DNA from 3 places in the Paenibacillus sp. J23TS9 genome. Region 2 is predicted to be linked to each of the others. Evidence: predicted binding sites of a transcription regulator. Region 2 holds the regulator's gene; each other region holds the start of a gene.
What was found. Region 2 encodes NrdR, which represses ribonucleotide reductase genes. Its sites were predicted from a motif close to AACACNATATATNGTGTT; they were not measured.

Region 1 (10,785 bases), 390 kb from region 2:
AGGCTTCAGCCGATAGAAATTCATCCTTTAACACGCCTGATATGATGCCATCTTCAGTCGGACCAAAGAGACTTACCAGCTCCTCATTGGTATAATCTCTTCCTGTATACTTCCGGAATACTTCCTTAAATGCGTGAAAAGATAGAGGCAGCGTATCCGCAAGCGTCCCGTCAAAATCAAACAGCACACCATCGATCTCGCCTTGCTGTACATGAATTGTCATGTGGAACCTCCCTACTGTTTCTGAAGAGCTTGCTCAATTCGGATTAGCGCTGACTTTTCATCTTCATTTTGCAATGCTTTGTGATAGGAAGCCACGTTGAGGGCTGCTCCTTTGTCCGCGAATTCAGAACAGGTATGCTCCATGATCTGAACGGCATGATTTAGCTTTAGCTCGCTGACTGTTCCATTCATCCGGCACAAGCAGACACGCACTATTCCTTCCGGTTCCTGATAAGTTGCTTCGAGGAGCGCAGTCATATTGACGGATTCCTCTAGTTTAGACTGGCGGGTAACCTGTACCGTATAAGAGGAAACTGCCGGTATGGCCCCCTTTGTTTTTCGGTCATGTTTTATAATCCTCGAATTTCTCCAGGCAAGTATACCGGAAGCTGCAAGAATCAATACTCCCAATACATATCCGATATAGACAATCAACTCTTCACCTTCATCCATTTCATTTATCAATTACATCAACATTGGATCATGTTACAGCTTTTTCAACATATGAATATCTTCGGGTTCCAGCTGGAACAGCTCTTCATCGACCTGACTGGTAATTTCACCGCCGCTGGACATGTAGAAGTTAACCGCCGACTCCGTCTCTGTGGATGATATGTACAAATAGGATGCGCCGCGTTCCTTCGCTTCCTTGCCAAGTTCCATCATAATACGTGTTCCAATACCTTGTCTTCGGTATGAACGGCTTACATACATCAGATCCACTTGAAGCTGGTCCAGATTGGTACCGCGGAAACGGTGTCCAAGCACTCCAAAGCCCGCAAGCGTTTCACCGTCAAAAGCTCCGTAGGCAAAGCCTCCGCCTGCAATCTCCTTTTCAAAACGCTCAATTAATTCTACCGAGTGTGCCTCATCCCAAGTCGGGCATTCATGTCCGGCCGCTACTGCCTCAAGTTCTCCGTCATTCATTTTATAAATTTTACCGATCGTTTCCGACCTGTCGATTTGCCGGAGCAGTCCGGACTCGGTGACTTGCATCTGTCTAAAGATCATTTTGCTATTTTCCCCCATATACTTGGAATTTCAACTCCCTTAGATTACCTCATATTGGAAATTCAGTCATCTTTTTTTTCCAATTGTACAGTACGCGCACTTTATCCTATTATACAAAAAAAACAGCCTGCGGCTAAAGCGGCCGAGGCTGAAATAAGAAGAGAAGTCTACACCGTTACATTACCCTGTAGCGTGAAGATCAATCTCGATCCGGAAATAAAAACTAAAGATGCGCGGGTGTTTCTTGAGGCTCGATACCGGGTACCCTTTTTCTTCGTGAAAAACGGATTTGCGGAACGGCAATGCCGATAAAAATAAGCACAATCCCAAACCATTGCAAGCTGCTTACATGCTCATGGACCAGAAGCACCGATGCCACAACCGCAGCCGGCAGCTCGGCGGCTCCCAGAATGGCTCCCGTCCCGGACCCTACCTTCGGCATTCCGATCGCGAAGAACAGAACAGGAATCAGAATCCCTAGGATGCCCAAGATGACTGCATATTTCCATAGTCCCGCTCCAAGTGCGCCATCCCACAAGAAGGCGGGAGAAAATACGGATAAAACAATGACCCCTGAGCCCGTCGTCATAAAGAAGCTTTTATTAAACACAGGGACCGTCGTTCCCACACGCCCACTAACAAACATATAAAGCGCGAACGTAAAAGCGGCCAGAAGACCGTACACCACACCTTTCATATCCAGCGGTCCGGTGCTTTCACCAATGACGCCTCCTGCAAGCAAGGTTCCCATAATCAGAATAACAATGGATATAATTTTGCTTCGGCTTGGAATACGGCGGTCCGCTGCTGCTTCCATGAGAACACCAATCCAGGTGAATTGAAACAACAGGACAACAGCAATCGATGCAGGCAAACGCTCAACAGCCTTACCGTAAAAGACAGACGTTCCGCTCATGGTGATTCCAACTGCCAGCAGCGATAACCACTGCTTGGGAGCCAACTTTTTCCGGGAAAAAAGAAGCATGAGCAGAAGCAGAAGCAGCCAGCCAAAAACATATTGGCCGCCGAGCATCTGGCTGACCGTAAAGCCTTCATTCATGCCGACCTTCATAATAGAGGACAGCACGCCATAACTGCATGCTCCAATCAATATCAGTAGCGAGTATTTCAGTTTGTTCAAGTTAATTCCTCCTGAAGCTGTTTTTGCGCAAACAACCAAAAAGCCCCCCGTCTGTTAGGACAGGGGGCGAACGAAACCGATGACATATATAGCCTTCGTTAAAATTTCGCCACTCACGAACGAATCGGAGTTTATAAACGGGTGCTGCGCTATCTCGAAGTTGATTTGAACCTTTCAAAATGAAATTCTAAAACATTATTCAGCGAGCGTCAATGAGCTACGTTAACATAATAAAGTAACTGCCAGGTATCAAGCAGAGCAGCATAAGTCGTGCTTCTTCCATGCGCCATACTTGTTTTCCCAAATGAGTTGGTTGCTGCTGCCGCGGAAAGGAAGGGACAGATCCCGCTGCTGCAGCTCGAATCTTCCATCCACGAGCACATCGCAGCAGGCCAGCAGCTTCCTTTTATTACCGTCAAGGCTGCTCTGAAGTTCTTCAAGGGTATACCCCGTATAGGCCCAGATATGTTTTCCCTGCCGCTTCAGCTCAATAGCGACCTGACTCATCCCTTCTGCCTGAAGGAAAGGATCTCCGCCGGATAGTGTGATATCTGTGAGCGGGTTGCTTCCGGCTTCACGTACAATATCCCCGATGCTGCGGAGTTTGCCGCTGCGCATACTCCAGGACTCCGGATTATGGCATCCTGCACAGTGATGCGAACAGCCCGCGCAAAAAATAACTGAACGCAAACCCTCCCCATCCACCACGCTATCATGGACGATATCCATAATCCACACCCCCTTTTCGTTTAGCTTGAACGCAGTTTTATCACACATGCCCATCACAAGCTCCACGCTCCTTACTTTCCATGTATGATACGGTCGGCTTCCTCCGCGCGTTTGGCCGGATTCCATTTCTCCATGTCCCCCACCAAATAGCCGGTAATGCGCCGGATTCGTTCGATCTGCTCATCCGAACCGCCGCAGACCGGGCAATCCTGGTCAATAATTCCGTTATATCCGCAAGATTTGCAGCGATCAACCGGATGATTGATAGAGCCGTACCCGATCTGATTTTCCGCCATGCAGCGGATGATTCGGTCCAAGGCTGCCGTGTTATGAATGACAGACCCATCCACCTCCACATAGGTGATATGACCTGCATTGCACAGCTCATGATAGGGCGCCTCTATGCTGATTTTCTCGGCTGCCTTGATGGAATAATAAACCGGGACATGGAATGAATTGGTGTAGTAATCCCTGTCAGTTACGCCGGGTATGCTTCCAAACTGATCCCGGTCCTTTTTAACAAATTTGCCGGATAATCCTTCGGCTGGTGTGGCAATAAGGGAGAAATTCAATCCTCTTTCCTCCATTTCGCGATCCATGCGTTTGCGCATCATGCCGATTATTTCCAACCCTCGCTGCTGAAGCTCGGCATTCTGTCCGTGATGCTCCCCGTAAAGAGCAGTCAGCGCTTCGGCTAAACCGATAAATCCAATGCTCAGCGTACCCTGCCTGAGTACATCCTCCAAATGATCATGGGACCGCAGATATTCTCCATCTCGCCATACGCCCTGTGAATACAGAAAGCGAAAGTTCCCTGCCTGCCTGCCGGCCTGGTACTCATAACGTTCAAGAAGCTGTTTGACTGCCGAATCCATGGTCTCCTCGAGCAGCCGGTCAAATTCTACGGAAGAACTGGATATCAGCGCCAGTCGGACCAAATTAATGGTGGTAAAGGAAAGGTTTCCCCGCCCAATTGCGTTTTCCTCTCCGTTTACATTCCCCATGACGCGCGTACGGCAACCCATATAACAAACCTCGCTTTCACGCGTCCCCAGATCGTACATCTTGTTAAACCCGGTATCCAAAAAAGCGAAATTCGGAAACATCCGGCGTGCCGTTGTCTCCAGGGCCAGCTTGTACAAATCATAGTTCGGATCATCCGGCTGGAAATTCACGCCTGATTTCACTTTGAATATTTGAATGGGAAAAATCGGCGTTTCCCCATTCCCAAGCCCCCGCTGCGTAGCCAGAAGAAGCTGCCTGATCAGCATTCTGCCGCATACCGATGTGTCTGTCCCGTAATTGACCGATATAAATGGAACCTGTCCACCCCCGCGCGAATGCATGGAATTCGCATTATGTATAAAAGCCTCGCATGCCTGGTATACATCCCGTTCGGTCATGCGCCAGGCTTCCTGTTCACGGTCGAAATCTTCGTCCAGAGGCAGTTCCTCGAGCATACGCAGCTTTTGATCATAGGTTTTCTGAACATAAGGTGCAAGATCCGCATCCAACATTGGAAAAGCCTGTCCGCCATGCTGTTGGTTCTGATTTGCCTGCAAAATGATGGACGACAGTGCCATAGCGCTCTTGATATCCTTGGGCTCGCGCATGTGGCCGTGTCCGGTGTTAAAGCCTCCACTCAGGAGCTTTCCAAGTGGAATTTGACAGCAAGTCGTCGTCCCTGCCGCATAAAAATCAAGATCATGAGGGTAGAGAATATTTTGCTCCATGGCCTCTCTTGTTTCCGGTGACAACAGATTGTCATACGCATACAGCCTGGCACTCTCGCTTCCGAATTTGCCCATCAACCCCATCGGTGACTTTCCGTCCACGTTGGCGTTCTCCTGCAGCAAATCCAGGTTGCTGGCGTGGATCATATCATGAAAGGAATGCCAAAGCTGACGGGTTCCTGAGTTTAAATCGTTCATCATTATTTCCTCCTTCACCGTGTTCATGCAAGGCGACAACGCCTTACAACACTATATATAGTATTAAAATATCATAATTGGCACTATATATATTGTCACAGCATAAAAAGAAAACTTCTCCCATGCTCAGGGGTTAGTTTGCCTTCATAGAGGAAAACAAGGGACCGGGCATAAAACCAAGCTGATTACACAAGGCTTCAAGCGGATGTCCATGCATGACCCTGATACGTAATAAAGGCTCATCTCGCTTTTTCAAAATGGTAAGTGCCCTCCGCAGCATACCTGTTGCCAGGCCCCTATTTCTGTATGACGGCAGTACGGCGAGCTCCTTAATGGACGGGCAGCAGCCCTCTAGACCGATAAGACATACGCCGATTAATGCTCGTGTACTGGCATCATATACAAGACTTGAAGCCGCCAGGACATCCTCCGAGCTGCCAGCTGCATACTGCCGTAGCTTGATCAGTACCTCTGCAAAGGGAAATACCTCCTGCGCTCCTCCTGCTCCTTCGTCAGCATATTTGAACAGGAACAATCCGATTTCGCGCTCCAGAAGAAGCCTGCGCTCGCCATTCTCCTCAAAAGTCTCCAGAGAGCGGAACGTTATATTATCATTGAAAAAATGGTTGAATACGGCAGCAGGCCGCTGCATCCAGCGGAATCGATGAGGGTCGGGACGAAATCCAGCTCTGATATAGACATCCTCTTGATCCGATAGAATCTCATAAGCATGAAATGTCTGGTCTCCTCCTGCAAGCTGGCGTATCGAATGGGTAAGCTGCTTGACCAGCCCCGAATCCATGTGAAAAGGCGGAATGGCGAATAGGTAGTGGATGGCGCCTGAAGAAATTGCCGCACCTCCTGCAAGCACTCCATCGCTTTCAATCCAAAAGGGTATGAATCCCGCAGGAAGGAGGGATGGGAAGCCTGCCTGCCGGAAGAAACCAATCACAGCCTGATGATAATAAACGGAGCAGTACCTCTCCCACTCTGCAGATACCGCCCTGCATAAATGAAGTGATTCCGTTAGTTCGAGTCTTGGCGAATCTCCAAGCTGGTCCTCTCTTTTCATGCTGGACCTCCTCTTGCCTAAATATATGTTTCCATTAACAGTTTACGATCCGGCTGTCCGGTTTCATGCCAAGAAGCCCCGGAGAATCTCCGGAGCTTTTGTATATTTCACTTACATCTTATTTAAATTCTTGCCGTTCCATCAAATCGGATAAATAATTGAGCACCGGCAAACGCAGTTCCTCACGCTGCAAGCTCATTTCCAATACTGCATGAACGTAGCCGATTTTGTCACCGATATCAAACCGCTTACCTTCAAGCTCCAGTGCGCAAATTCCTTCGCTGCTAACTAATCTGCGCAGGGCGTCGGTCAGCTGATACTCTCCGCCCGTGCCTTTCTCGATTTTTTCGAGTTCAGGGAAAATGGAAGGATTCAGAATGTATCTGCCCATCACCGCAATATCACTTGGAGCTTCAGCCGGATCCGGCTTTTCCACAAGATCTGTGACCTGGTAAATCCGGTCTCCGTACTTATCATACGTAATAATGCCGTATTTGCCCGTTTCGCTGCGGGGTACCCTCTGAACGCCTACAATCTGCTTCTCGTGCTTTTCATACGCATGCATCATCTGTTTGAGCGCGGGAGGGTCCGACATCATAATATCATCCCCCAGCAATACGGCAAAAGGTTCATTATCGATAAACTGCCGGGCGCATAAAATGGCATGGCCCAGCCCAAGCGGTTCCTTTTGGCGGATATAATGGATGTTCACCATTTCACTGATATTCATCACTTCACTGAGCAGATCCCATTTGCCTTTCTCAGCAAGCAGCTGCTCCAGTTCAACGGAACGGTCAAAATGATCCTCGATCGATTTCTTGTTTCGGCCCGTTACAATAAGGATGTTTTCAATGCCTGCCTCAACGGCTTCCTCAACGATATATTGAATGGCAGGCTTGTCGACAATCGGAAGCATTTCCTTGGGCTGTGCTTTCGTTGCCGGAAGGAACCGGGTTCCAAGACCTGCCGCGGGTATTATTGCTTTTCTGATTTTCATAAGCTGCTCATCTCCTTAACACTTGCTGGTCCTCAGGCTTTTTGGTGTGGACGGCGCTGACGATATAGAGCGGCCGTTGTTTGACCTCATCGTATATACGTCCCAAATATTCGCCGATCACGCCGAGAAACATCAGAATACAGCCGCTGAATAAGATCTGAAGGGCGATGAGTGATGACCACCCGGGTACCGTAACGTCAGTGAACCATTTTTCAATCAGCACCACCAATAAGTAGATGAAGCCGGCGGCAGCTATCAAAATGCCCATAATTCCTGCTGCCTTCAAGGGTTTGGAGGAGAAGGACGTCATTCCGTCCATGGACAACTTCAGCATTTTCTTCAACGGATATTTGGATTCACCCGCATATCGTTCATCCCGTACATACTCCACTGCCGTCTGCCGGAAACCTACCCAGCTGACCAATCCCCGCACATAGCGGTTCTTCTCCGGCAGCCGCCTCATTTCATCGCAAACTTTCCGGTCCAGGAGTCTGAAATCCCCCGTATCCAGCGGAATATCAATCTCGGTCATCCGCTTTAAAACGCGGTAAAAAATGCTCGCCGTCTGCCGTTTGAACAGTGACTCCCCTTTACGTTCCGAACGCTTGGCATAGACGACGTCATAGCCTTCCTTCCACTTGGCGATCATCTCAAGCATCAGCTCAGGAGGGTCCTGCAGATCGGCATCAATCACGATTACCGCTTCACCCTTGGCATAATCCATACCGGCGGTAATCGCCACCTGGTGTCCGAAATTGCGGGAAAACTGGATGAGCGTGACACTCGGATCCTTCTCCCCGATGCCCAGAATCAGCTCAGCAGTTCTGTCTCGGCTGCCGTCATTAACAAAGAGCAGCTCATAACTCTCACCGGTCGAGTCCATGACGTTTTTTAAGCGCCAATACGTTTCCTGTATAACCTCTTCCTCGTTATACACCGGAATAACGACAGAATATCGGACCGCGCTTAAATGAATCACCGGACTCACTCTCCTTTCGCTTCTGATTGGATTTCATAAAGTGTTGTACTGCCTTCCATACCGCCCCGGAATGAACCATCGCCGGAGCTTTTGCCTGATCCCGATTGGCTGCTTTCCGAGCTGCCCTGCCAATCCTCCTGCGGCACTTCGGTCGCATTCGCCTTGATCCACTCGGTTACCTCCGAGCTTTCACCACGTCCCATGCCCCCTTGACCAGATAGAAGAAAGAATTTGACTTTCCCTTCCTGAACCAGCTTTTTAACACCATCCAACGTCAAAATCGGATCTGAACCGGAATAACCGCCCATTGCCATAACCGCATTGCCGGTACGGATAATATAAGGAGCTGCCGTCATCGCGCTGCTTGTAGCAAAGAGATATTTTTCCCCGGTATTATTCTGAGTGACATAACTTAGCAGGCTTTCATTCACCGTTCCGTTCATGCGCCCCCCGCCACTCGATTCTCCAGGGCCTGCGGCCGGCAGCTGGCTGGATTGCCCATAAATGATCGGTGTCGCAGACCAATAAGCCGGAGCAATCAAGAGTACGATAAGTCCAATGACTGCCAAGGTTAAAGTTCTGCCTTCCTTATTCCGTAAAACTGCCAGAAGTGTTGCTGATCCAACCCCTGTTACCAGAGCGATGATTGTCAGTGCTGAGCCGATTTGACTCGTGTACGATCGAAGGATAAAGGCTTCAAAGCCTGTCGCAACGATCACAGCTGCCGGAAGCATCCAGCTTTTCCATCCGTCGGCGTTCCGGTAGTCCTTCCACATCCGGCTCCAGCCAGCACCGGTAAGCGCCGCAATCGGCGGCCCCATCATGACCAGGTAATACTGATGGAAAAATCCGGCGATGCTGAAGAATCCCATGACCGGGATCAGCCAGGCCAGCCAGAACAGAGTCTCCTTCTGGCCATCGGTCATACTTTTACGCCAGCGCCAGCCTGCGAGGAGTCCAACGCTGCCCATCAGGGCAAAAGGAAGCATCCAGCTTGCCTGTCCCGACAATTCCTGCTGGAAGAGACGAAATACGCCAGGTGTGCCGGTATTGAACATTCCGCCACCGCCGCCGCTGCGTCCATTCATGCCTGGCGGCAATCCGCCGCCCTGTCCTCCAGGGAAGGAGCCACCTGGTGCGTTCCCATTAAAGCCAGACCCGGCAGATGCATTTCCATCGGATCTACCGCTTGGTGCATTGCCGCTGGAGCTGTTGCTAGGAACCTGTTCCGATCCGCTGCTGCCGATCTGACGGCCTCTGTCCGTACTACTTTGCTCAGTGCGGGCATTTTGCCTGAAATCCATTCCCCCTGCTCCCGGATTACCCCCGCCTGTTCCCCGGTTTCCGGTCAGCCGCGATACTCCGTTATACCCGAAGGCAAGTTCCAATACGGAATTGGTCTGGCTGCTGCCGATATAAGGCCGATCTGCTGCTGGAACAGAATCGACAACCACGGCCCAGGAAACCGACACTACCACCAGCGTAATCGTCGCCCCCGCTAGCGTAATCCACTTTTTCTTCCAGCCGGTTTTGAAGGCCAGCAGATAGAACAGGTAAAAGGCCGGAACCACCATATAGGCTTGCAGCATCTTAATATTGAAGCCTACACCAATCATGGCGAAAGCTCCCAGAATCCACCAGGCCTTCTTCAGCCGTATCCCCTGGAAGAGCATCCATGTGCCAAGCAGCAGTGTGAACACAAGCAAGCTGTCAACATTATTAGTTCTGGCCACGGCCGCAGCCACCGGCGTGCAAGCCATGGCAAGGCTGGCTAATCTAGCTGCCCAGATACTAAACGTCGGTTTAACAAGAAAATAGACCAAAAGCGTTGATCCAATATAGGCCAGAGCCTGCGGCAAAATAACGCTCCAGCCATGTAAGCCGAAAATCATGGCGCTGATCGTCTGCAGCCAGAAAGCAACGGGCGGTTTGTCCACCGTGACGTAGCCCCCGGGATCAAACGATGCATAAAAGAAATTATGAAAGCTCTGAAGCATGCTTTTAACTGCAGATGTATAGTAGGCATTCACATACTGGTCGTCCCAAATTCCGAATACGCTGAAAAATACGGCGAGTAAAATCGCAATAACAAGAACGACATCGATTCTATTTTTAGATTTAGTGATGCCCATGGGCTTCCTCCTGTCTCCATATTCGGTGTATGGATTCCTTATGGAGGTTATTATGAGAGCCCAAACTTAACCGAACCTTAAACAAGCGCATTAAAATAGATTCATTTTAACGATCCGGCTGGCAGATTGATTCATGCAAGGAAAGTATCTTATAAAAAAAGGGCTGTTCCAAAGTCATTATATCTGACCTTTAGGAACAACCCTTTATGGTGTTTATCCTGCTTCGGCGGCTTCACGCGAGCTCAATCAGCCAGCAGTCCCGGTAGGCACCTTCATGCCACTCATGCTGTGGCAGCAGCCTTTTCTTCACAAAACCGCATTTCTCATATACATGGATCGCACGATGATTCCATGTCTGCGGATCCATCACAATCCGCTCTGCCTGCATTTCCTCATGCAGGTATGATACCATCGCTTGAATCAGCGCTGTACCGATCCCCCGGTCCCAGCAGCCGGGCTCGCCGATAAACTGGTCCATTCCGAAGATTCGTTCCAGGGGCTCCTCATATCCATAGAGCACCCGCTCCTCTGCCTCAATCTCATAATATTGAATATACCCGATAGGCACATC
Region 2 (10,785 bases):
AACGACGCTGTGGATGTTAATTCCGCCTTTATGATCTCCGATGATCTTGTAGCACATCATTAAGCCGAGTCCCGTCCCCTTTTCTTTCGTCGTAAAAAAAGGCTCGCCCAGCCGATGAAACTGATTTTCGTTAATTCCAACACCTTGGTCGACAAAACGAATCAGAGCATTCCCTTCCTGTACACAGGCATAAATACGAATAACTCCGCCGTATGGCATTGCCTCGATCGCGTTTTTTAAAATATTGACGAAGACTTGCTTGATTTCCATTTCCGAGCACTCAACGCAGGGAAAGCATCCTTCGACTTCAGTCATGATTTTGATATTATTGAGCGCAGCCTGGGCCTCCAATAAGGTCACAACGCCTTGTAGAATCCGGATAAGATTATTTTTTTGAAATTTTGATTGATAGGGTTTGGCAATCACCAAAAATTCATTCACGATACTGTTTATTCGATCGATTTCAGATAGCATAATGTTAAAATACTCTGCCTTGTTAACCTGCCCGGATTGCATGATTTGCAAAAATCCCCGTAAGGAAGTAAGCGGGTTCCGGATCTCATGCGCTAGTCCGGCGGCCAATTGGCCAACGGCATTCAATTTATCCGCCTTCCGGTAAAAGTCCTCCATTTTTTTGCGCTCGGAAATATCCCGCGCAATGCCGGTCAGCGCGATTATATCGTCATTAGCAGCTTTAATAGGGGACACAGTTAAAAAAACATGTATATTTTCTCCGTCTTTCCGCGGCCTCACGGTTTCCAAATGAATCAATTTCTTATCGGAATGCAAAAGCCTGCAAATTTCCTCAGGACGACTCCCCAAATGTGCAGGAAACATGGGTGCCGGTTTGCCAAGGAGTTCAGCCTCGGACCAACCGTATATTTTCTCAAAGGCAGGATTAATGCGAATGACGTTGCCTTCTGTATCCATAATGCAAATGCCGTCGACCGAGCTCTCATATAAGGATTCCAGCAGCTCTTTCGTTTCCATCAGCTCTTTTTCGCTGGTCCTTCGCTCCGTAATATCTACGCAAGAGGCAATCACTTCAACGACTTCACCCTGTCGCTTGATCGGCCGCAGTGATGCCAAATAGGACACGCCAAGCAGCTCGCCTTCATAACTTACTTCTTCCTTCCCCTCCCAGGCCTCGCTATAAAACACTTCTTTTTTTGCAGCGAAATCTTCAGGGAGAAAGTCCTTCAGCCGTCTGCCAATCACTTCCTGAGACGTTAATCCGATTTTGGATAATAATTGACCCGCACAAAATGTATGTATGAACTGACCTTCAATATTCTTGAATTTAAACGTCATGCCTTGCTGCTCCGATAACATTCCCATCAGTTCCTCATGAGAATATTCCAAGAGGTCAATCAGAGGTTTATCCATATGCACACACTCCTACGGCCAGATATGAATACACAAATTGCATTGCATTCCATTTCATTCGACGAGTGAACGCGAGCCTCCTTCCCGAACAAGGGTATGTCTATCAAAACTTGAAGCCATGCTCTGCCTAAGCGCCAGGATTCGCTCCTTATTGGAGATTACGATACTATCATAAAAACACGCCAAATACCTCCTATTAATCCAAAAACGCCATTTGAATCAAAGCCTTTGCCTTCTTGAGCTGCCTTTCGTCTAGCTGTTGAAGCATGGAGAATATCTCGGTCATGGTCGTTCCCTCCGGAGAAGATTGATTGGGGGTACCCACGGCGTCATTTTCAGCATCCTTTCCTTTGTCTCACACCTCTTCGAAAGCTTCCTTTTGCACCCAGGATGCTTCTGTAGTGTCTTTCAAGCATTGGATAAGGATAACTTGATTATTGAGACTTTCAGTCGTTCATAGCCTATAATGGTTTGAAGATCAATTCTCAAATTCGAATACAATGATTCCTGAGGCAGTGCAGGTCGCACTGAAGAACATCCTCCCGCTTCATAGCGAGGATACTCAAGGGTAGGGTCAAATGTATCGGATCTTGAGGGTATTGAAAGGATGAATATCACGAACGTTGAGGATAATCGATAGATCTGTAAGGACTATCTCAAAAAGCTAATTGGAGGAACATGATGAAAATAACCAAAATAAAAGAGAATGATGCAGAAATTGCCGTTATAAGCAGCAGTGAAATGCTGATTACGGATGTTCAGTCGGCTTTAGATTTGATAGCAACCGTAAATTATGAAGCAGGTTGTCATCGAATTATTTTAAATAAGTCAGCCGTATGTGAGGATTTTTTCAACTTAAAAACGCGGCTTGCAGGTGAAATATTGCAAAAGTTTGTTAACTATCACGTGAAAATTGCGATCATTGGTGATTTCTCTGAGTATTCTAGTAAGAATTTCAAAGATTTCATCTATGAAAGTAACAAAGGAAAGGATCTATTCTTCTTGTCGAATGAAAAACAAGCTCTGGATAAATTGAGCATTCGTTAGCTCTGAAATTGAGGAGGCGCATGGAGTGTCAGATGCATTAAAGAAAGATTTTGATTATCCAATGATCAGCATTCCTGGTGGAGAAATAGAATTAAGAGATGATCGAATAAAAAAGGTATGGAAAACCGAAATAAAACCGTTCCTTCTTGCCCAATACCCTGTAACCATGGAACTGTATTGTACGATTACGGGAAAAGCATCCGCTACTATCTACGGAAATCAAAGGCCAGTTGTGAATATTTCTTGGAATGAAGCCATTCGCTTATGCAATCTACTTTCTCAGAAAGCCGGATTGAATGAATGTTATTCATTAAATCATGACAGTGAAGAAATCATCTGCGATTGGGGATCAGACGGATATCGCCTTCCTTCTGAAGCAGAATGGCAGCATGCATGTAAAGCAGGAACTACCGGATATAGATATGGAGAAATTGATCAGATCGCATGGTATCAGGAAAATTCAGAAGGCAAAATCCATGAAGTAGGAACAAAGGAACCGAATGCATGGGGTCTGTATGACATGCTGGGAAATGTTTGGGAGTGGTGCTGGGATTTATATGACGAGAAAGTATATGGTTCCTACCGTATTTTTCGGGGTGGCAGTTGGGCTGAAGAGAAGCGAGGCTGTGGGGCCTCATGTCGTCGTCGCAGTCACCCATCATTTAGCATCGATGATCTTGGATTACGCCTTGCCCGGTCTTTGTCGTGAGAATGATTGCGAAACAAAAAGAAACGGCATTTCTGCCGTTTCTTTAAAAAATGGATTGTCAGGGACTCGAACCCTGGACCGCCTGATTAAGAGTCAGATGCTCTACCAACTGAGCTAACAATCCACGCTATCCATAATTGTATGAAGTGTATGGTGGAGCCTAGGGGGATCGAACCCCTGACCTCATCGCTGCCAGCGATGCGCTCTCCCAGCTGAGCTAAGGCCCCATATAATCAATTCTCTTTCAAAAAGAGCACTCCTATAATATAGCATATCAGACAAGCTCACGCAACATTTTTCTAGCTAAGAATTACCTTATGAGGCTGCCTCGACAATAAAAAAAGGACAGTTACTGGAGCTGTTCCGCATGAACATCCAGTCTAAAGTCCTTTTTTAATGCTTTCTTACTGGCACCGAGATTAATCGCCTGAATCAGGCATTGTATTTTTGGACAACAATCCTTTGAGCTCTTTCATAAACATATTGATATCCTTGAATTGCCGGTACACGGATGCGAAGCGAACGTAAGCCACCTCGTCCACGGGATATAGCTGCTCCATGACCAGTTCGCCGATCTGGCGGCTCTCCACTTCTGCTACGGCTGTATTCCGCAGCGCCTTCTCTACCTCTGAGACAATGGCTTCCAGCTGTTCCACGGAAACAGGACGCTTCTCACAGGCACGGATGAGACCGCGCAGAATTTTATCCCGGCTGAACTCCTCACGGCTTCCGTCCTTCTTGATGACGATCAACGGCGTTTCCTCCACCATTTCAAACGTCGTAAAGCGCCTGCTGCATTTCTCGCATTCGCGTCTGCGGCGAATCGATTTATTATCATTGGCCGGACGGGAATCCAGCACCTTGGTGCCTGCATAATCACAGTACGGGCATTTCATGCAAACTCACTTCCTTTATCATTCACAATGGTATTTACATTCCGGCTTAATCACACTTAAAAAGACGGTAAAGCCGCCTCCTATAAGGCCGCACGGGAAATAACTTATATTTCCAATCAAAAATATATAAAAAAAGTTATGAAGATTCAAATTTTGAGACATAATACTTTTACCAACAGCGAGGAGGTGAACATCAATGGCTCAAAACAACAGTTCTAACAACCTGGTAGTAACTAAAGCTACCGCAGCCCTCAACCAAATGAAATATGAAGTTGCCCAAGAGCTGGGTATCAGTATTCCTCAAGACGGATACCAAGGTAACATGACTTCCTATGAGAACGGTTCGATCGGGGGATACATCACAAAACGTCTTGTAACCCTGGCTGAACAACAATTGGCTGGTCAATTCAAATAATACATCTGTATTCAAGGAAGTATTGAGGCGGCCCAAAAGCCGCTTCAATACTTCTTTGCTTGTCTACTCAGAAATCGCTGTAAATACGTGTATATTGATTATAATAATAAACTACCCGTTGTATGTAGTGCCTCGTCTCCCCGATCGGAATGTTCTTCACGGATTCCAGAGTCCCATCCCAGACTCCCTTTTTAAGCCATCCGTCTACTTTACCAGGCCCCGCATTATAAGCCGCAATAACCGCAATCCGGTTTCCTTTGAACTGGTTAGTTAGGTTATTCAGGTACCAGGTCCCGATTTCGATGCTGGATTCTGGCTTATGCTTGATGTGATCCATCGTAACTTCCGGAATCCTAGCCTGTTCCATAGCCCATTGGGCCGTATCCGGCATAAGCTGCATAAGACCTAGCGCTCCCTTTTTCGATTCTTTACCCAGCTTGTAATTGGACTCCACCCGGATGATGGATGCAATCAAAAAAGGATCTACATTATAACGCTCGGATTGCTCTCTGATATTTTCCTTATAATAAATGGGATAAAACCAGGACATCCAGTTGGTGCTGAAGAAGAGGACAACGACAAAACCGAGAAACAGGACGAGAAGGACTCTCTTTTTCCGCAAAAATTGTAAATACTTCATGCGTATCCTGACTGAATCCAGAAATCATCAATTTGACGCTCCGTTAGTTCAGCATCTCCGCTGTTATCAATCACAATGTCTGCCTTCATCTTCTTTTCTTCAATATCCATCTGCGACCCGATCCGTGCTGACGCCTCATCTCTGTTCAATTGATTGCGCTGCATTAAGCGCTCCAATTGAATGACCCGCGGGGCATATACCACCATGACTCGTTCAAACATGTGCTCAAGTCCCGATTCAAACAATAAGGGAATATCCACAACCACAAGCCGGTTTGGGTGCTCCCGTTCCAGAGACTCCATCTGCTTACGGATTTCACTGCGGATTGCCGGATGCGTAATATCATTTAAAGCTTGACGCTGGGAAGGATCATGGAAAACAATGTCTCCCAGTTTTTTTCTGTCCAAAGTACCATCCGCAAGAATCATAGCTTGTCCAAAATGATCGGCAACGGCCGCCAAAACGGGATGACCCGGGAGCATAACCTCCCGGGCGATTACATCAGCATCAACAAGCAGGGCTCCCTTGTTTATCAAGAGAGCGGATACGGTGCTTTTTCCAGTCGCTATACCTCCGGTTAACCCGATATTCATGTGCTAAACTCACCTCATAACAGCTTTATTATTCCCATAGCTATTAATAATAACGCCGGAAGAGCCGTAAAATGCCGCATCCATGATCTGGATGCAAACCGGAAGCCGGTCTTCATGCCGATCACTAAAAAGGTACCGCTGAACAGCGCGATGACAAGGGCCGTCCAGATAGGTGAGAATCCGAGTAGTGCAGCACCGAGGCCCGCTCCAAATGCATCCAATGAGAGGGCGATCCCGAGCCACATCGCTTCAAAACCCGAAATACTTCCAGACTTGTCAATATCGGCTGATGACGGCGTCCGCAGAATGCGGATCACAAGTCCAAGCTTACGTATTTCCAGTGAAAATACGGTTTGCTCAGTCTCCTTCACTAAGACTGCTGGAATCTCTGCAGCCTTGATCGTTACGGCATCTTTATCCTCACGGCTCTTTTCTTTCTGAATCAGAAGCTGAATCAAAGACCAGGAACCCATAATAATCAATATGACAGCTCCGACGATGGATGCGGCATCAGGTGACACCACCCTGGCCAAAAGCACGCCCACCTGCATCGATATATAAATGATGACACCGGAACATAATGAAATGATCACTACGGACAATGGTGAGATCTTCATCTGCCTGAGTCCATATGTAATCCCGACACCAAAACTGTCTAAGCTTAAAGCAAATGCAAGCAGGAGCAGTGAAAAGACATGACTGAGCACCCCTGGTTTCCCTCCCCTTGATGAAACGGTCCAGTCCGGGCCTGTTTGGAAAGAGAGGCCCTTGACGTTCCGATTCCCTGAAGTTCAATTCAATCTTAGTATATGGGAGGGACAAACAAGGGGTGCACGCCCATGCTTTAATTTACTTTTAAGATGTAGTTCAATTACTTAATCGACTGGCATACCGGACAGTAATGAGTTCCCCGGCCGCCGACAACGGATTTCTCGATGATCGTTCCGCAGGTCTGACAAGGTTGGTTTTGACGTCCATAAATCTTGAGCTGATGCTGGAACCTCCCCATCTCACCTTGTCCATTGACATAGGACTTAATGGAAGAACCTCCGACTTCAACCGATTCCGCCAGGGTCTCTACCACAGCCTGATGCAATTTATGATACTGCTCGTCCGTAAGCGTGTTCGCCAACTGCTCGGGATGAATGCCGGCTCTGAAAAGAGACTCATCCACATAAATATTCCCGATGCCGACCACATATGCCTGGTTTAACAATACAGCTTTGATTTTCGTTGTCTTGCCCGCCAAGATTGCTTTGAACTTCTCGACGGTAAACTCGGCATCCAGCGGCTCAATTCCCAGTTTTGACAACGGAGGAACGGTGAATTCCTCCCCAGGATTGAACAGATGCATCGTACCGAATTGGCGCACATCCTTGTACCTTAACTCGGTCCCGTCGTTGAAATGGAAAATAACATGCGTATGCTTCTCCACTGGTTCGGAGCTTTCGTATAAACCATAACGTCCTTCCATCCGCAGATGTGAAACCAGGACCAAATCATCCAGCAGAATACGCAAAAATTTACCACGGCGCTTCACGCTTTGAATGGTATGTCCTGCAAGCATAAAAGCAAACTGATCTATATCGTCAGGGCGCTGAATAATCCGCGCCAAATTTACGGTAACATGGTCAATGACTTTACCTTTAACCAATTGGTTTAATGTTCTTTTGACTGTCTCGACTTCCGGTAATTCCGGCATGATGACTTCACCTCATCCCCATTATAACGGAAGTTAGTACTCTATGGGGCATTATTTCGCTTCGTACCAATTCATTCCATAGCTGACATCCGCTTTCAGCGGCACAGACAAGGCAAGCGCCTTTTCCATCGTCTCAGGCACAAGCTTTTTCATCAGCTCCAGCTCATCCTCCGGTACCTCGAATACAAGTTCGTCATGCACCTGAAGCAGCATGCGGCTCTTCAGCTTCTGCTCTGCGAGTGCAGCATCCATATGAACCATAGCGAGCTTAATAATATCCGCTGCGGTGCCCTGAATCGGTGTATTCATCGCGGTACGTTCAGCGAAGGAGCGGAGATTAAAATTGCTGGCATTAATTTCTGGTAAATAACGTCTTCGTTCCAGCAGCGTTGTCACATAGCCGTCCCGCTTCGCGTCTTTTACGATGTCGTCCATATAGCGGCGCACCCCGCCGAACGCATCAAAGTACTGATCGATAAAGCGTGCGGCTTCCTTCCGCGTAATGTTCAGGTTCTGTGACAATCCGTAATCACTGATCCCATAGACGATACCGAAATTGACGGCCTTGGCCGAACGACGCATGTTCGAATCCACTTCCTCGGCTTGAACACCAAACACATCCATAGCCGTCTTCGTATGGATATCCATATCATGCAAGAATGCTTCCTTAAGACCCGTATCATCAGAAATATGTGCAAGTACGCGCAGCTCGATCTGCGAATAGTCGGCTGCGAGAATATACCAGTCCGGCTCGGACGGCACGAATACTTTCCGGATTTTGCGGCCTTCCTCAAGACGGATCGGAATATTCTGCAGGTTAGGGAATTGACTGCTCAGGCGTCCGGTGGCAGCAATCGTCTGGCGATAGTACGTATGCACTTTGCCTGTTTCCGAAGAAATCTCCTTCAGCAGACCTTCGACGTATGTTGATTGAAGCTTAGCAATCGTCCGGTACTGCAGAATCAGGCGCACAATATCATGATAGGGAGCAAGTTTTTCCAGTACTTCGGCATCTGTGGAATAGCCGGTCTTCGTCTTTTTGACGACAGGCAGACCCAGCTTTACGAACAGGATCTCTCCCAGCTGTTTGGGGGAGTTTAGATTAAACTCCGTTCCGGCAATCTCATAAATCTCTTCGACCAAGGTTTTGATTTGGGATTCAAATTCCTTGCCCAGATCCGTCAAGTCATCCTTATTTACGGATATCCCTTGCTTTTCCATATCCGCCAGGATACGTGACAATGGCATCTCTAAGTCATGAAAGAGCGAAGCCATTTCATTGCCTTCCAGCTCTCTTTCCTGCAGTGGGATCAGATCCAGAATTGCAGCACATTTGGCAGCCAAATGCTTGCTTAGCACATCCGCTTCAGGCACCTTGTACTTTGCACCCTTGCCAAAGACATCCTCATCAGCAGCCAGCGATTGCAGTCCATGCTTATGAGCAAGAGCGTGAATATTCTGATTGGAATCCGTCGGATCCAGTAAATAAGCTGCCAGTTGAACATCAAACGATGCACCCGCAAACGCAATGCCCTGCCAATGCAGCGCCAGATCCGTCCGGTGCAGGTCATAACCGCGCTTTGGAATATCCTGATCTCCGAGCCACTTCCGCAGCGGTTCTGCCGCTTCAGCCTTCAGCAGCTCGAACGGAACATAGTAGTGCTCCTCCGGAGAGGAAAAGATCGTACCGATCACCTCGGCGCGATGCGGATTCTCCCCATTCGTTTCCACATGCATGACTTCTATCGTATCCAGCGCATCAACCAATACACGGATATGATCGATGTCCATGACTTGAACCTTAATCTCCTTCGCAGGAGCCTGCTCCTGTGCCGGCTGATCGCTGCTGCGCCCGTCTGCCTTGAAGGACAAGCGTTCCAGAAGAGATTTAAACTCCAGCTTCGCGAGGGCAGGACCTGCTGTATCCTCCTTCAAGCCATCAAAATTCATATCGTCAAAGGACTTGTCCAGCGGAACTTCCCGGTAGATTGTCGCCAGTTTTTTACTCATCACGGCGTCGTCCGCATGGGTTTCAATTTTTTCTTTCATTTTACCTTTGAGTTCACCGGTATTAGCCAGCACCTCTTCGACCGAACCAAACTGATGAAGCAGCTTAAGCGCAGTCTTCTCACCAACTCCCGGAATACCCGGGATGTTGTCGGATGCATCGCCCATAAGCCCTTTTAGGTCTATGATCTGGAGCGGTGTCAGGCCGTATCTTTCCTCGATCTGCTCCGGTGCATAGGTCTCAATCTCCGTAACGCCTTTACGCGTAAGTCCAACCTGAACATGATCCGAAGCCAGCTGCAGCATATCCTTGTCCCCGGTTACAACGAGAATCTCATGCCCTGCTTCCTCCGCGATTTTTGATACCGTACCGATAATATCATCCGCTTCGTATCCGCTCAGCTCAAACTGTGAAATGCCAAAGCCCTGCAGCAGCTCTTTCAGCAGCGGAAACTGCTCGGACAGCTCCGGCGGAGTCTTTTCACGGCCGCCCTTGTATTCCTGATAGCCTTCATGGCGGAATGTAATTTTCCCGGCGTCAAAAGCAACCATCATATGTGTAGGTTTATGATCCTCAATAAGTCGCAAAAGCATATTTGTAAACCCGTACACGGCATTCGTGTGCAGTCCCTTGGTGTTCGTTAATGGGGGCATCGCAAAAAACGCCCGGTAAATGATACTGTTTCCATCAATAAGAATCAGTTTGCTCATACAGCACCTTCCCTTTTTAAACTTCCTTCATTCATGAAAACTTTCAATCGATGTTATACCTTTTAATATCTTAACACATGACACTTCATTCTAGAAAAAAATCAGGCAGCGCATCTTCTTTTTCAATACAGTTCCCTACAACACAAAAACACCGGAAAGAACGATTCCGATGTCTTCATGATACTTCAAGTATTCAAATGCCGGATTTAGCGGTTTAAGTCGGGGCGTTTCCCCGTAACCAGGTACACGGCGCTTTCCCCGATATTGGTCGCATGATCAGCGATCCGTTCAATATATCGTCCAACCAGCGTAAGGAGCAGTGCTTGCGGCATCGAATCGGGATTGGCTCTCATATGACCGTATAATTCCGTTAAAATCTGGCTGTACAGATGATCCACCTGATCATCGTCCTGGGCCATTTTATAAGCAAGATCCGTATTTTCGTCCAAATAAGAAGTAATTGCCTCTTCGATCATGACTTTAACGATGTTGGCCATTTGCGGGATATCAATCAGCGGTTTAATCAGCTTCTCCCCTTGCAAACGCAATGTCACTTTGGCCACATCCAGTGCTAGATCGCCCATACGTTCCAGATCACTGGATATTTTAAATGCAACGAGTATTCTGCGAAGATCCTTGGCAACGGGCTGCTGGGTAACTATGAGCCGCGAACCGATGT
Region 3 (10,785 bases), 220 kb from region 2:
GATAGAAGGCACTCTGCAAGGAGAAGGACTATAGCGGCTTTCGTGGTGAAGGAGAGAATATTCATTCAATTCACCTTTCTTGTGTTTCAAAGTTAATTTTAATTGTAGGGGACAAGCTCTGAAAAGGCTGTTGCAAGCTGTCGCGCAGCCATATGATTATCCGGTTCTATTTTTGCCTTCTTTTAGCGAGGAAGGTCTAATAGCATCTAGCGGGCAGACCGAAGGTGAAACAGACCGCAGGTTATGGCGGACAAATGTACCTTGGGCTCGTATTGCCATGTCGTTTCACTGCGTCTGTTGCCGTATTGCTCACGGATCCCTACCAACTTTTCCTCATCCGGCTCTTTGAGCAGATCCTCATAATAGATGTCGATCACAGCAAGCTCTTCACTCAGACGTTCTTTGGCTTGCTCAGCCCAACCATAATCCATGTCTGCAAGCAACCGGGTCATATAGGCTTCCAGCGAGCTGGAAGCCTGGGATAGTGATATCGACGCTGGCTGTATATGGATGTTCTCGGGCAGACGGGGGCTCATGGTCAGACCTTTTAACCGTTCAGGAAAATGGGAGATGATCCTGCCCGAGACAAGCGAAATTCCGACAAAATGAAGCTCTTCCTTTTTCACATCGCAGGCCATTTCGGCTTTGAAGCATACCCCGAGCCATGGCTCATAGGCGGCAGAGAAGAGCGTTTCACGCTGCAGAGCAGCGGGCTGCTCGAAGAGATAAAGAGCGGAGCCTTCCTGCCGGGCGGCGTTCCAGATTTGCTGGAGCCTGCTGCTGCCATATGTCACATCCTCACGCTGGATTCGTCCCGGACCGATTCGCGGCACCATAGGCGCCGTACCGAAATAACGGGATAGAATACTGTCCTGCTGAGGCTGCGATTGTGGATCGCTATGGGTCTGTTCGTTTTTGTCGTATTGCTCGGGGTCAAAGACGAAGGTGAAAGAAAGAGTCTCCGGTTCAACGCCGGTTCTTTCAACAAATCCCCAGTAATAAGGACGGTTAGTCAGCTGCTTGTCCGCCTGCGGTGACAGCTTGACTGTCACATGGAACGGGGACTTTTCGATGATCTGGCATTCCGTACTTTCAAGATAAGTCATCATGTGCTCTTGAACCTGCTGTGGTGACATGCTCATGCTAAGCTTCTTCCTCCCTGATTGCTTCGGCTTCGTAAACGACCTGGCGCTTGATCTGATCCAGTGTTTGGCCGAGCGTACTTACCTTCTGCCGGATTTCATCATTGGAATCAGATTCAAGGAACAACTTGTACAGGCTTTTTTCCAGGGATTCCTGTTTTTCAAAACGCTCGAGAATGACATCGAGACCGCCAATGACCATTTCGAACATATTGATTTTTTCATGGAGTAAATGCAGGATATGCTCTTCGATCGTTCCGGAAGTAGAAAGGTTGTAAATTTGCACATCCTTCTGTTGACCGAGACGGTGAACACGTCCAATTCGCTGCTCCACGCGCATGGGATTCCATGGCAGGTCGAAGTTGATCATATGGTGGCAGAATTGAAGATTGATGCCCTCGCCGCCTGCCTCGGTTGCAATCATAACCTGGGCGCGTCCTCTGAAAAGGTCCATCATCCAGTCTTTTTTACCCCGGTTCATGCCGCCGCGATAAGGAACACAGGTCAGGCCATGTGTCTGAAAATACTGAAGCAGGTATTCCTGAGTGGCCCGGTATTCGGTGAACACGATGACCTTTTCATTCATCTGCTTGATCAGCTCAATCGTTTTCTCGGCCTTGGTATTCGCTTTAATAGCCTTAATGGCGGTCACCAGCTCCCATACCTTGGCCGTGAGCGGCGACTCATCCGGGATTTTTTTCGATAGGTTCACGAGGGTGAGGAACACGGCGTCACGGCTGCTGCATACCTCACGCTGCAGGGTCACGAGCGACAGCATACTGCTTAGATTCCCCCCGGAAGCCTTATACTGGTCTTTGACAAAGGCGGTCACACCGTCATATAACGCTTGTTCTTCGGGCGAAAGCTGTAGGCTGACATTACTCACATTCCGCTTGGTAAAATGAACGGGTCCCTCGCCCCGACGATTGCGGATCATGACCTTGGCGAGCTCGTCTTTGAGCTGATCCTGATTCTTGGGCTGGCGTTTGCCGACCACGAAATTGGTAGCGAAGTCGCCTTGGCGGCCAAGCTGTCCGGGCTTCAGCAAGGTGATGAGATTGAACAGCTCACTCATATCGTTTTGCACTGGAGTGGCTGTCAGCAGGAGACAGTATTTTTTGCGAAGCTTCTGAATGAACTGGTAGTTTGTCGTTTTCTTGTTTTTCAGCTTATGGGCCTCGTCGATGATCAGCATGTCATATTCCTGCTCCAGCAGAAATTCCTTATGAGGATCGCGTTTGGCCGTATCTATGGAAGCCACCACGACATCGGAATGCCAGGTATACGCCTTTTTTTGAGCTACGGCTGGAATGCCGAATTTGCTGCTTAGCTCCCGCACCCACTGCAATACCAGCGATGCCGGGACGAGGATCAGCACTTTGGATACAAGCCCGCGGATCATATATTCTTTTAAAATCATTCCGGCTTCTATTGTTTTACCAAGTCCGACCTCATCGGCCAAAATAGCTCTGCCGGACATTTCGAACAGTACCTTGTGCGCAGTGTCCAGTTGATGGGGAAGCGGGGACAGACCCTGCAAATGCTTCAGGCATTGCAACTCATCAAAGCTGGTCACCAGGCGTGCTTCTTCTCCCTGGATTGCCAGCTGTGCGAGCCGCCAGTCTCCCCAGGGGCCGCCTTTTTCTAGGCGATTATTCAGCTGCTCAAGCCAGCCGCGGTCGATGTGCAAGGGAACCGGAAGGTCCTGAGACTGTCCGCTTCCACTGATTTGGGAAGTATTCATGCCCGTACCTCCTTCATTTTTCGTATACATACGTATGTGTAGTATGCACGTAAACGAAAGAGTTCATAACAGGGCTGAAATGAATGGTAACCGTAAGAACAGGAAAGTTTTTCATGAATATTTTCAAAGACCCGTTGTCAAAAAAGTGAGATTGATGGAGAAAAAATGAGGTTGTCCGTTATTGAAGAGCTTACATGCCTTAAATTTCAAGGCAGCTTTGTAGTGTTACAATATGTGGTATAGTATAATGAGTAGCGAACACAATATATTGTACGTGATGACCGAAAAATCGATTAAATGCCTTATATTTAGTTTATGGAATAATACCAATTATTTTATGGGAGGTTGTTTCATTTGGGTATGATTCAGCAAAAACAAAAGCTCGAGGGATTGAGTGAAAAAATCTTTTTGGACCGCTATGCCTGGAAGGACCCGGATACCAGCCATGCGAAGGTTGGGGACGTTGTCCTCGTGCTGACCAAGGACGATCCGAAGTTTCCTACCAAGGAAGTCGGCGAGATCGTGAACCGTGAAGGCAGCATCGTGACGGTCAAAACCCGTAGGGGTGAGCTGGTCGAATCTCATGTGGATAAATTGACTTTAAATATAGAGAAAACACCGGAAGAGATGTGGGACCGTTTGGCGGGAGCGATGGCATCCGTGGAGGAAACCCCAGAGCTTCAAGAAGAATGGCAGGAGAAATTCCGTTACATTCTGGACGACTGGAAGCTGGTTCCGGGCGGCCGTATTGCTGCGGGCGCAGGCGCGAGCGAGGAACTGACGCTGTTTAACTGTTACGTCATTCCTTCGCCAAAAGACAGCCGCGGCGGGATCATGTCCACACTGTCCGAGATGACAGAAATTATGGCGCGCGGTGGGGGCGTTGGCATTAACCTGTCTTCTTTGCGTCCGCGCAGAGCGGTCGTGAAGGGGGTTAACGGTTCCTCCAGTGGCTCAGTATCCTGGGGAGGCCTGTTCAGCTACACGACTGGACTCATTGAGCAGGGCGGAAGCCGCAGAGGCGCGTTGATGCTGATGATCAATGATTGGCACCCGGATGTGCTGGATTTCATCACCGTCAAGCAGACGATGGGACAGGTCACCAATGCAAACTTGTCCGTTTGCGTGAGCAATGATTTTATGAAGGCAGTTAAAGAGGATCTCGACTGGGATCTGGTCTTCCCGGATACAACAGAGCCGGATTACAACGAAGTATGGGACGGCGATCTCGACAAATGGAAGAAGGAAGGTCGCAGCGTAATTCATTACCGCACCGTCAAGGCGCGCGAAATTTGGCATACGATTATTGAATCGGCATGGAAATCCGCAGAACCGGGTGTCGTATTCATGGAATATTACAATCAGATGTCCAACAGCTGGTACTTCAATCCGATCATCTGCACGAATCCATGTGGTGAGCAAGGATTGCCTGCATGGGGTGTCTGCAACCTGTCGGCCATGAATCTGTCCAAATTCTATAATGAAGAAAAGCATGATGTGGCTTGGGATGATCTGGCTCTGACAACACGTTATTCCGTACGTTTCCTGGATAATGTCATTAGCAAGACGCCGTACCATTTTGAAGAAAATGAAGAGAACCAAAAGAATGAGCGCCGCGTTGGCCTTGGCACGATGGGTCTGGCTGAGCTGATGATCAAGCTGAATATCCGTTACGGCAGCCCGGAATCCATGGAATTCCTGGATAAGCTGTATGGATTTATTGCCCGTGAAGCCTATTTGGCATCGGCTGAAATTGCAGGGGAGAAGGGTTCCTTCCCGGCGTTCGACGCGGAACTGTATCTCCAAAGCGGCTTTATGAAAAATATGACCGAGGTGTATCCTGAGGTAGAAGCAGCCGTTCGGGAAACCGGTATGCGCAACGTTACGGTTATTACTCAGGCGCCAACGGGCAGCACGGGAACCATGGTAGGCACATCAACAGGTATCGAGCCGTATTTTGCCTTCAAATACTTCCGCCAGAGCCGCCTGGGCTTTGACGAACAGTTCGTGCCGATTGCCCAGGACTGGCTGGACGCGCATCCTGGCGAAGAACTGCCGGATTACTACGTAACCGCAATGGATCTGTCCGCAGAGGATCATATCCGTGCTCAAGCAGCAATCCAGCGCTGGGTAGACAGCTCCATCTCCAAGACTGCGAACTGTCCGGCAGATTTCACCGTCGAAGAAACAGGGCGTCTCTATGAGTTGGCATTCGATCTTGGCTGCAAAGGCGTAACCATTTATCGTGACGGCAGCCGCGACGTGCAGGTGCTGCAAACAGAGAAGAAGGAAGATAAGCAGCCGGAGACAGCCCTCAATGAAGCGGCCAGCACGAAAGAAGCAGAATATGCGGAGCCCGCAGCCGCTAAGACACTGCCGGCTGTTCTGAATGAGTCTGGTACAAAAGTCGTTGACAAGCAGTATAAGCGCCGCCCACAAGTGCTGCGCGGGGCAACATACAAGATTAATACGCCATTTGGCATGGCATATATCACAATTAATGATTTGGACGGTATTCCAAGTGAGATTTTTCTGAACGTGGGCAAAGCCGGTTCTGATGTGTTTGCGATGGCGGAAGCCTTGGGGCGTGTGTGCTCCCTGTTCTTGCGATACGGAGATCACGGTCAGAAGGTCGAGCTGCTGATCAAGCATCTGAAAGGAATCGGAGGTTCCGGTGCGATCGGCTTTGGCGCCAACCGTGTCGAATCCATCGCAGATGCTGTGGCGAAGGCGCTTGAAACCCATGTGCAGTCAGGCTACGAGGAGGATCACAACCCGGCACCGGTTGCTGCAACATTGGCACCAGAAACCGTAGATCACGGCGGCGGACATGATCACCGCTACGATGATCCACAAGCTTCGCGAGATCTTTGCCCGTCCTGCGGATCCGCGACGCTGATTAATATCGAGGGCTGCAAAACCTGCGGCAACTGCGGTTACAGTAAGTGCTCGTAAGGAAGCTGCAGTGATGGACTTTAAGAGATGATATACGTGTGTGGGAGCTAATTGTCGACCGTCGAGCAGATTGAGATAACATTCAAAACGGTTGAGACAAAAAAACAATAAAATCCGTGTTGTATTTAGGGGCTGTTTCAAAAACATTGAGACAGTCCTTTTTTGTAACATTTTTGCCACAGTTTTATTTCAAAAAAATCGAGATAGATATTTTCAAAGATATTGCGATATGTTTTATAAACAATGAATTTATCATTCGCAAAATCGTGTTTAAAATGGTCCTATCATCAATGTAATACTTCAAAAGGTTTGCAAAAATGATAATAAAGTTTGGAATGTAGGCTAGTTAAACATGCGCCACGACTGGTTTTTGTTGATATTAACGCTAAAATAATTTCCAACCCACTGAAATTTTAGTGGGTTGCTTTTTAATTGGTTGTTGGATGTAGTTTCGGTTTTTTTATTCATACGCTGTTTGAACAGATGCTGGGTATGTAAATTTATTGTTAGGGAAAAATTATAAATATTACCTACAATCTTCTTCGGAGGCATGGTCTTATGAAAAAGTGGGTATTACTTTTGCTTGTTGTGGTTTATGGGTTATTTTTCCAAATAGATATTACAAATGCAGATTTTCAATTACAGAAACCGTTACTAACACGAGAGGATATTTTATCTGTTAAAGTAAACGGTTTATACGGTCGTTCTCGCTTATTTAGAGAAAATGATGGGTATGAAGAAGTAATCATCTATAAGATTATCAACTGGATAAATACATTAAACCTTTCCGTTGGACCGACTGAATTTGAGCTTAATAAAACCTCTACTCTCCCGAATTTGAGAATAAACATGAAAAACGGAAATGTTTCAGTTATTGAACCTGCATATAATTGTTTATCTTCATCCAAAACAAAGATATGCACGCTAGCGGAAGGTGAGGTTATATACACCTGGAACAGTAAAAAGGTTCGATTGCAATCCAGAGAACTGTTCGACTGGCTATTAGTCGGGTGGAAATATGAAAGTGTAGGAGCTTCTAAAGACGAGCTGCTTGAAGAGACTTTATACTCCAGATACTATCCTTATTTCGATAAAACTTACTCGAATTTTATCATGTGTCCCCGAATAGATAAAATTGAAAGAATAAACGGGGATACAAGAAGACATATTGTTCATGTGAGTGCGTTAAATTATAGTGCACATCATGGTGATATTCCCTACGATAGAATCCATGTTACGTTGAGTGACACTCCAGAAAATGGTGTTAAAATAATTAAAGTTGGAATAGAAAAGGATTTATCTAAAAAGGAAAGTGCCGGACAATGTAGACGAGAAAATTAAAGAGTCGAATTATTAACCTTCAAAGGTTGGCTATCACTTATTTGGTACAAACATAACATTTAATTTATAACTGGGATGGAGAAGAGCATGAGAGTTGGGTACATAACCTAGTCCATCATCATCACTCCTGTGCGTTGTCATAATAAGTGAGAAATCTATATTTATTCATAAGTATGCATTTCTCTATTGGGATTTAGCTTACATGGACTTTAGAGGGGAATCATGATCTTTAACTGACCAGAGAACTGGGCTTACGATTGGGAAAATCAAGAACAAAGAGAATGTTACTACAGTTTTTTTGTTTACTAATCCTAGTTTCATTTAATGTGGATAAAAACTAGAATTTTAGCGTTCGCAGAATTCGTTGAATCAATTACGACCAAAGAAAAAAGAGGTCGAACCAGTAAGTTCTGGTGACCTCAAATACGATCCATTAGGTCGTTAATTCAGGAGAGAGATAACCGGGCTAAAGAACAGGGAATCTTGCTATGCCTGATAGACAGCCAATGCAAGTTACGATCTATTTTTTTGTGCTAAGTGACAACAAGTGTTTTAGATTATCATCAATAAATTGATTATCGGTACTGTTGATTCCACGACCGGCAAAATGACCCCAAAGCGATTGTATTGGGTTAAAGGTAGCATTAGGAATACGCTCCGCTTCATATTCATTATCTTCCGCTGTGCAGAAGAGGTCTGTGCTCCCTGGCATGATGCAGGCAAGAGCCTTTATGCTCTTAAGCGCTTTATCAAAATCTCCGTTATAGGAGGGGTTGTCACTAATATCTGCATGCTGGCCTGTCCATAGCATGGACAGAACATTATGCGGATCCATATTCATAAAGCTATTTTCCCAGACACCAGCTACAAAATCCTCCAATGATTCAAAACCCATCTCATGATAAAGTTCCTCTCTATAAAACGCATGGGATAATCCCCATCCCGCATAGACCCGGCCAACGGGGCGCATATCTGCAGAAGTTAATTGATTTAGTTTACTTGAGTCGAAACCGACTGCAGATAGCAGTGAAGCTTTTACACCTTCCAGCACCACATAGGTGTGAGGCCATGGTTTGGCGATTCCTCCGAAAGGTGCAATTCGTTCGACCATCTCTGGGTAACTTGCACCCCATTGAAATGCTTGAATGCCGCCCATGGACCACCCTACGACGAGAGCAATCTTTTGGATACCGAATTTCTCGGTCAGCAGTTGGTGCTGTAATTGAACATTGTCATAGATGGTTACCTGTGGAAAGTTAGCTCGATCGAATGGATGAGGCGTGTTACTGGGAGAGGAAGAGAGTCCATTGCCGAGCAAATTTGGAACGATAATAAAGTATTTCTCTGGGTCCAGCGCCATCCCGTCGCCAATTAACCATTCATTTTGAACATGCTGATCTCCAAAAGCCGTAGGATAGACAATAACATTATCTTTCTGTTCATTTAATTTTCCATAAGTTTTATAAGCGATAAAAGCGTTTGGTAACGTCACTCCTGATTGTAAAATGACATCACCCAATTTAAAAATTTCATAATCCATCGTATGGTCGCCCCCTTCAAAATGAAAAACCACATGTTCAGTGTGATCTCTTGTGCTTAGTATAAAGCCGTGGTACTCTCAATAAAAGTGAATATAATTCAAGATAGCATTCAATAAAATTGAAAGATAAAGGAGAGCATCGGATGGAATTGCGCCAACTGAATACATTTTGCACGGTTGCAGCAACATTAAATTTCACGAGGGCAGCAGAAGTGCTGAGCTACGTTCCTTCCAACGTCACGATGCAAATTAAAGCATTGGAAGATGAGTTGGGTGTTCGCCTCTTTGATCGGTTGGGCAAGCAACTCGCTCTTACAACTGCGGGCAAACGATTTTTAACGCATGCCCAAGGCGTACTCGAAAAATTGGACGAAGCTCGTAGTGTTGTCCATGACAATGAAAAACTAAGTGGTACCCTAACGATAAGTGCGAATGAGGTTATCTGCTCCTATCGGCTTCCTCCTGTCTTCCAACGGTTTCGTTCGCAACATCCGGGAGTTCGCCTAATCTTTCGCTCAGTTCCTAATCAAGTGCTCAAGCAAACGTTATTTGAGGGAACCACGGATATCGTTTATATGCTAGACGAACCTATTCGCTCAAGCGGACTTGTCGTGGAATCACTTGTAGAAGAAAATTTCCGTTTGTTAGCAGCTCCAGATCACCCACTTGCTAAGCGAAATACGCTGCAGTTGGAAGATTTTCATGAAGAAGTGTTCCTGACCAATGAAAAGGGTTGTCCATATCGAACGATGTTTGACCGGTCATTTGAGAAAGAGGGCATTGATAGCATCACGTATCTAGAGTTTCAAAGTGCTGAAGCCATTAAACAATGTGCGATCTCGGGAATTGGTATCGGTTTTCTTCCTGAAATTGTTGTACAATCCGAAGTTGAACGCGGAGAACTCGTTGTTCTTCCATGGCTAATTCCGGACTTACAGGTTTATACACAGATGTTGTGGCACAAAGACAAGTGGCTTTCACCCATCATGTTATCTTTCATAGAATCAACAAGGGACGTTTTTCGTTTACAGAATGAGAAATAGCTTATGTACAAAATAAAGAACATCCTGTATGACGCCATTGTAATTGGTGGTGGATTATCTATCAATATGATCGGAAAATTATAAGTAATAAAGCCCTGGGTGATAAGCCTAGGGCTATTTTCATGTTTACAACACCCTGATATATTCGTCGTTGATTATATAAGTAATTCATTATATAGTTATATCAGTAAATATTGGACTCAACCATACAAACGCTAGGAGGTGCTACATATGGAACAAAAGATACAGGAAATGGCGGAGGCTTATAAGTTATTAGCTGATAAAACGAGGCTGACAATTGTAGCACTGCTTAAAGAGCAGGAGCTCTGTGTATGCGACATTACCGACATTATTGGTATGTCGCAGCCCAATGCCAGCCAGCATCTGCGAAAACTAAAATCAGCTGGTCTTCTGAATGAAAGGAAAAAAGGTCAGTGGGTATATTATTCGTTAAATCCCGCAGCAGAAGCTTATGTGCAGTGCATTTATGAACACTTGCCATCTATGAAAGACAAAGTAGCTTGTCTTAATAACAACTGCTGCAGTCCTCAGGAGGAAGTATGACAGTTATAGCCGTTTTAATTTTTTTACTTACGCTTACTTTTGTGATTTGGCAGCCGAAAGGGCTCAATATCGGTTGGTCGGCATCCGCAGGAGCTGTTCTTGCACTCATCTTTGGAGTCGTAAGTTTCTCTGATGTAGGTACAGTTACAGGGATTGTATGGAATGCCACGCTTGCTTTTGTTGCCATTATTTTGATTTCACTCATTTTAGATGAAATCGGCTTTTTTGAATGGGCAGCGCTGCATATGGCGAGGCTTGCACGAGGTAAAGGTAAGCTAATGTTCGTGTACGTCGTTCTCCTTGGAGCAGCCGTGGCAGCTTTCTTTGCCAATGATGGCGCCGCGCTTATTTTAACACCAATTGTGCTAGCGATGGTGCGAGCGCTCAAATTCGATCAGAAAATGATTTTGCCCTTTATTATGGCAAGTGGTTTTATAGCGGATACGACATCACTTC

Region 1: KJS65_RS12820 (anaerobic ribonucleoside triphosphate reductase) is a predicted target of NrdR. The motif match lies at 5,082-5,099, and genes of this name have one in related genera.
Region 3: KJS65_RS13520 (adenosylcobalamin-dependent ribonucleoside-diphosphate reductase) is a predicted target of NrdR. The motif match lies at 3,144-3,161, and genes of this name have one in related genera.

Annotation. Positions count from the first base shown of each region.
Region 1 covers NZ_BOSG01000001.1:2,708,241-2,719,025, forward strand. The annotation lists gene KJS65_RS12795 (HAD family hydrolase) at 1-223, opposite strand, end outside; gene KJS65_RS12800 (hypothetical protein) at 235-687, opposite strand; gene KJS65_RS12805 (GNAT family N-acetyltransferase) at 709-1,233, opposite strand; gene KJS65_RS12810 (EamA family transporter) at 1,457-2,374, opposite strand; gene nrdG (anaerobic ribonucleoside-triphosphate reductase activating protein) at 2,624-3,103, opposite strand; gene KJS65_RS12820 (anaerobic ribonucleoside triphosphate reductase) at 3,175-4,983, opposite strand; gene KJS65_RS12825 (GNAT family N-acetyltransferase) at 5,168-6,106, opposite strand; gene galU (UTP--glucose-1-phosphate uridylyltransferase GalU) at 6,225-7,103, opposite strand; gene KJS65_RS12835 (glycosyltransferase family 2 protein) at 7,111-8,082, opposite strand; gene KJS65_RS12840 (glycosyltransferase family 39 protein) at 8,088-10,208, opposite strand; gene KJS65_RS12845 (GNAT family N-acetyltransferase) at 10,447-10,785, opposite strand, start outside.
Region 2 covers NZ_BOSG01000001.1:3,102,638-3,113,422, forward strand. The annotation lists gene KJS65_RS14520 (PAS domain S-box protein) at 1-1,386, opposite strand, end outside; gene KJS65_RS14525 (DUF4180 domain-containing protein) at 2,068-2,433, shown strand; gene KJS65_RS14530 (formylglycine-generating enzyme family protein) at 2,495-3,142, shown strand; tRNA gene KJS65_RS14535 (tRNA-Lys) at 3,194-3,266, opposite strand; tRNA gene KJS65_RS14540 (tRNA-Ala) at 3,294-3,369, opposite strand; gene nrdR (transcriptional regulator NrdR) at 3,562-4,038, opposite strand; gene KJS65_RS14550 (alpha/beta-type small acid-soluble spore protein) at 4,235-4,453, shown strand; gene KJS65_RS14555 (lytic transglycosylase domain-containing protein) at 4,521-5,093, opposite strand; gene coaE (dephospho-CoA kinase) at 5,090-5,686, opposite strand; gene ytaF (sporulation membrane protein YtaF) at 5,701-6,393, opposite strand; gene mutM (DNA-formamidopyrimidine glycosylase) at 6,558-7,388, opposite strand; gene polA (DNA polymerase I) at 7,440-10,106, opposite strand; gene phoU (phosphate signaling complex protein PhoU) at 10,313-10,785, opposite strand, start outside.
Region 3 covers NZ_BOSG01000001.1:2,880,459-2,891,243, reverse strand. The annotation lists gene KJS65_RS13535 (hypothetical protein) at 1-65, opposite strand, end outside; gene KJS65_RS13530 (YqhG family protein) at 207-1,142, opposite strand; gene KJS65_RS13525 (DEAD/DEAH box helicase) at 1,144-2,886, opposite strand; gene KJS65_RS13520 (adenosylcobalamin-dependent ribonucleoside-diphosphate reductase) at 3,247-5,841, shown strand; gene KJS65_RS13515 (hypothetical protein) at 6,400-7,182, shown strand; gene KJS65_RS13510 (alpha/beta fold hydrolase) at 7,703-8,722, opposite strand; gene KJS65_RS13505 (LysR family transcriptional regulator) at 8,866-9,765, shown strand; gene KJS65_RS13500 (ArsR/SmtB family transcription factor) at 9,997-10,329, shown strand; gene KJS65_RS13495 (arsenic transporter) at 10,326-10,785, shown strand, end outside.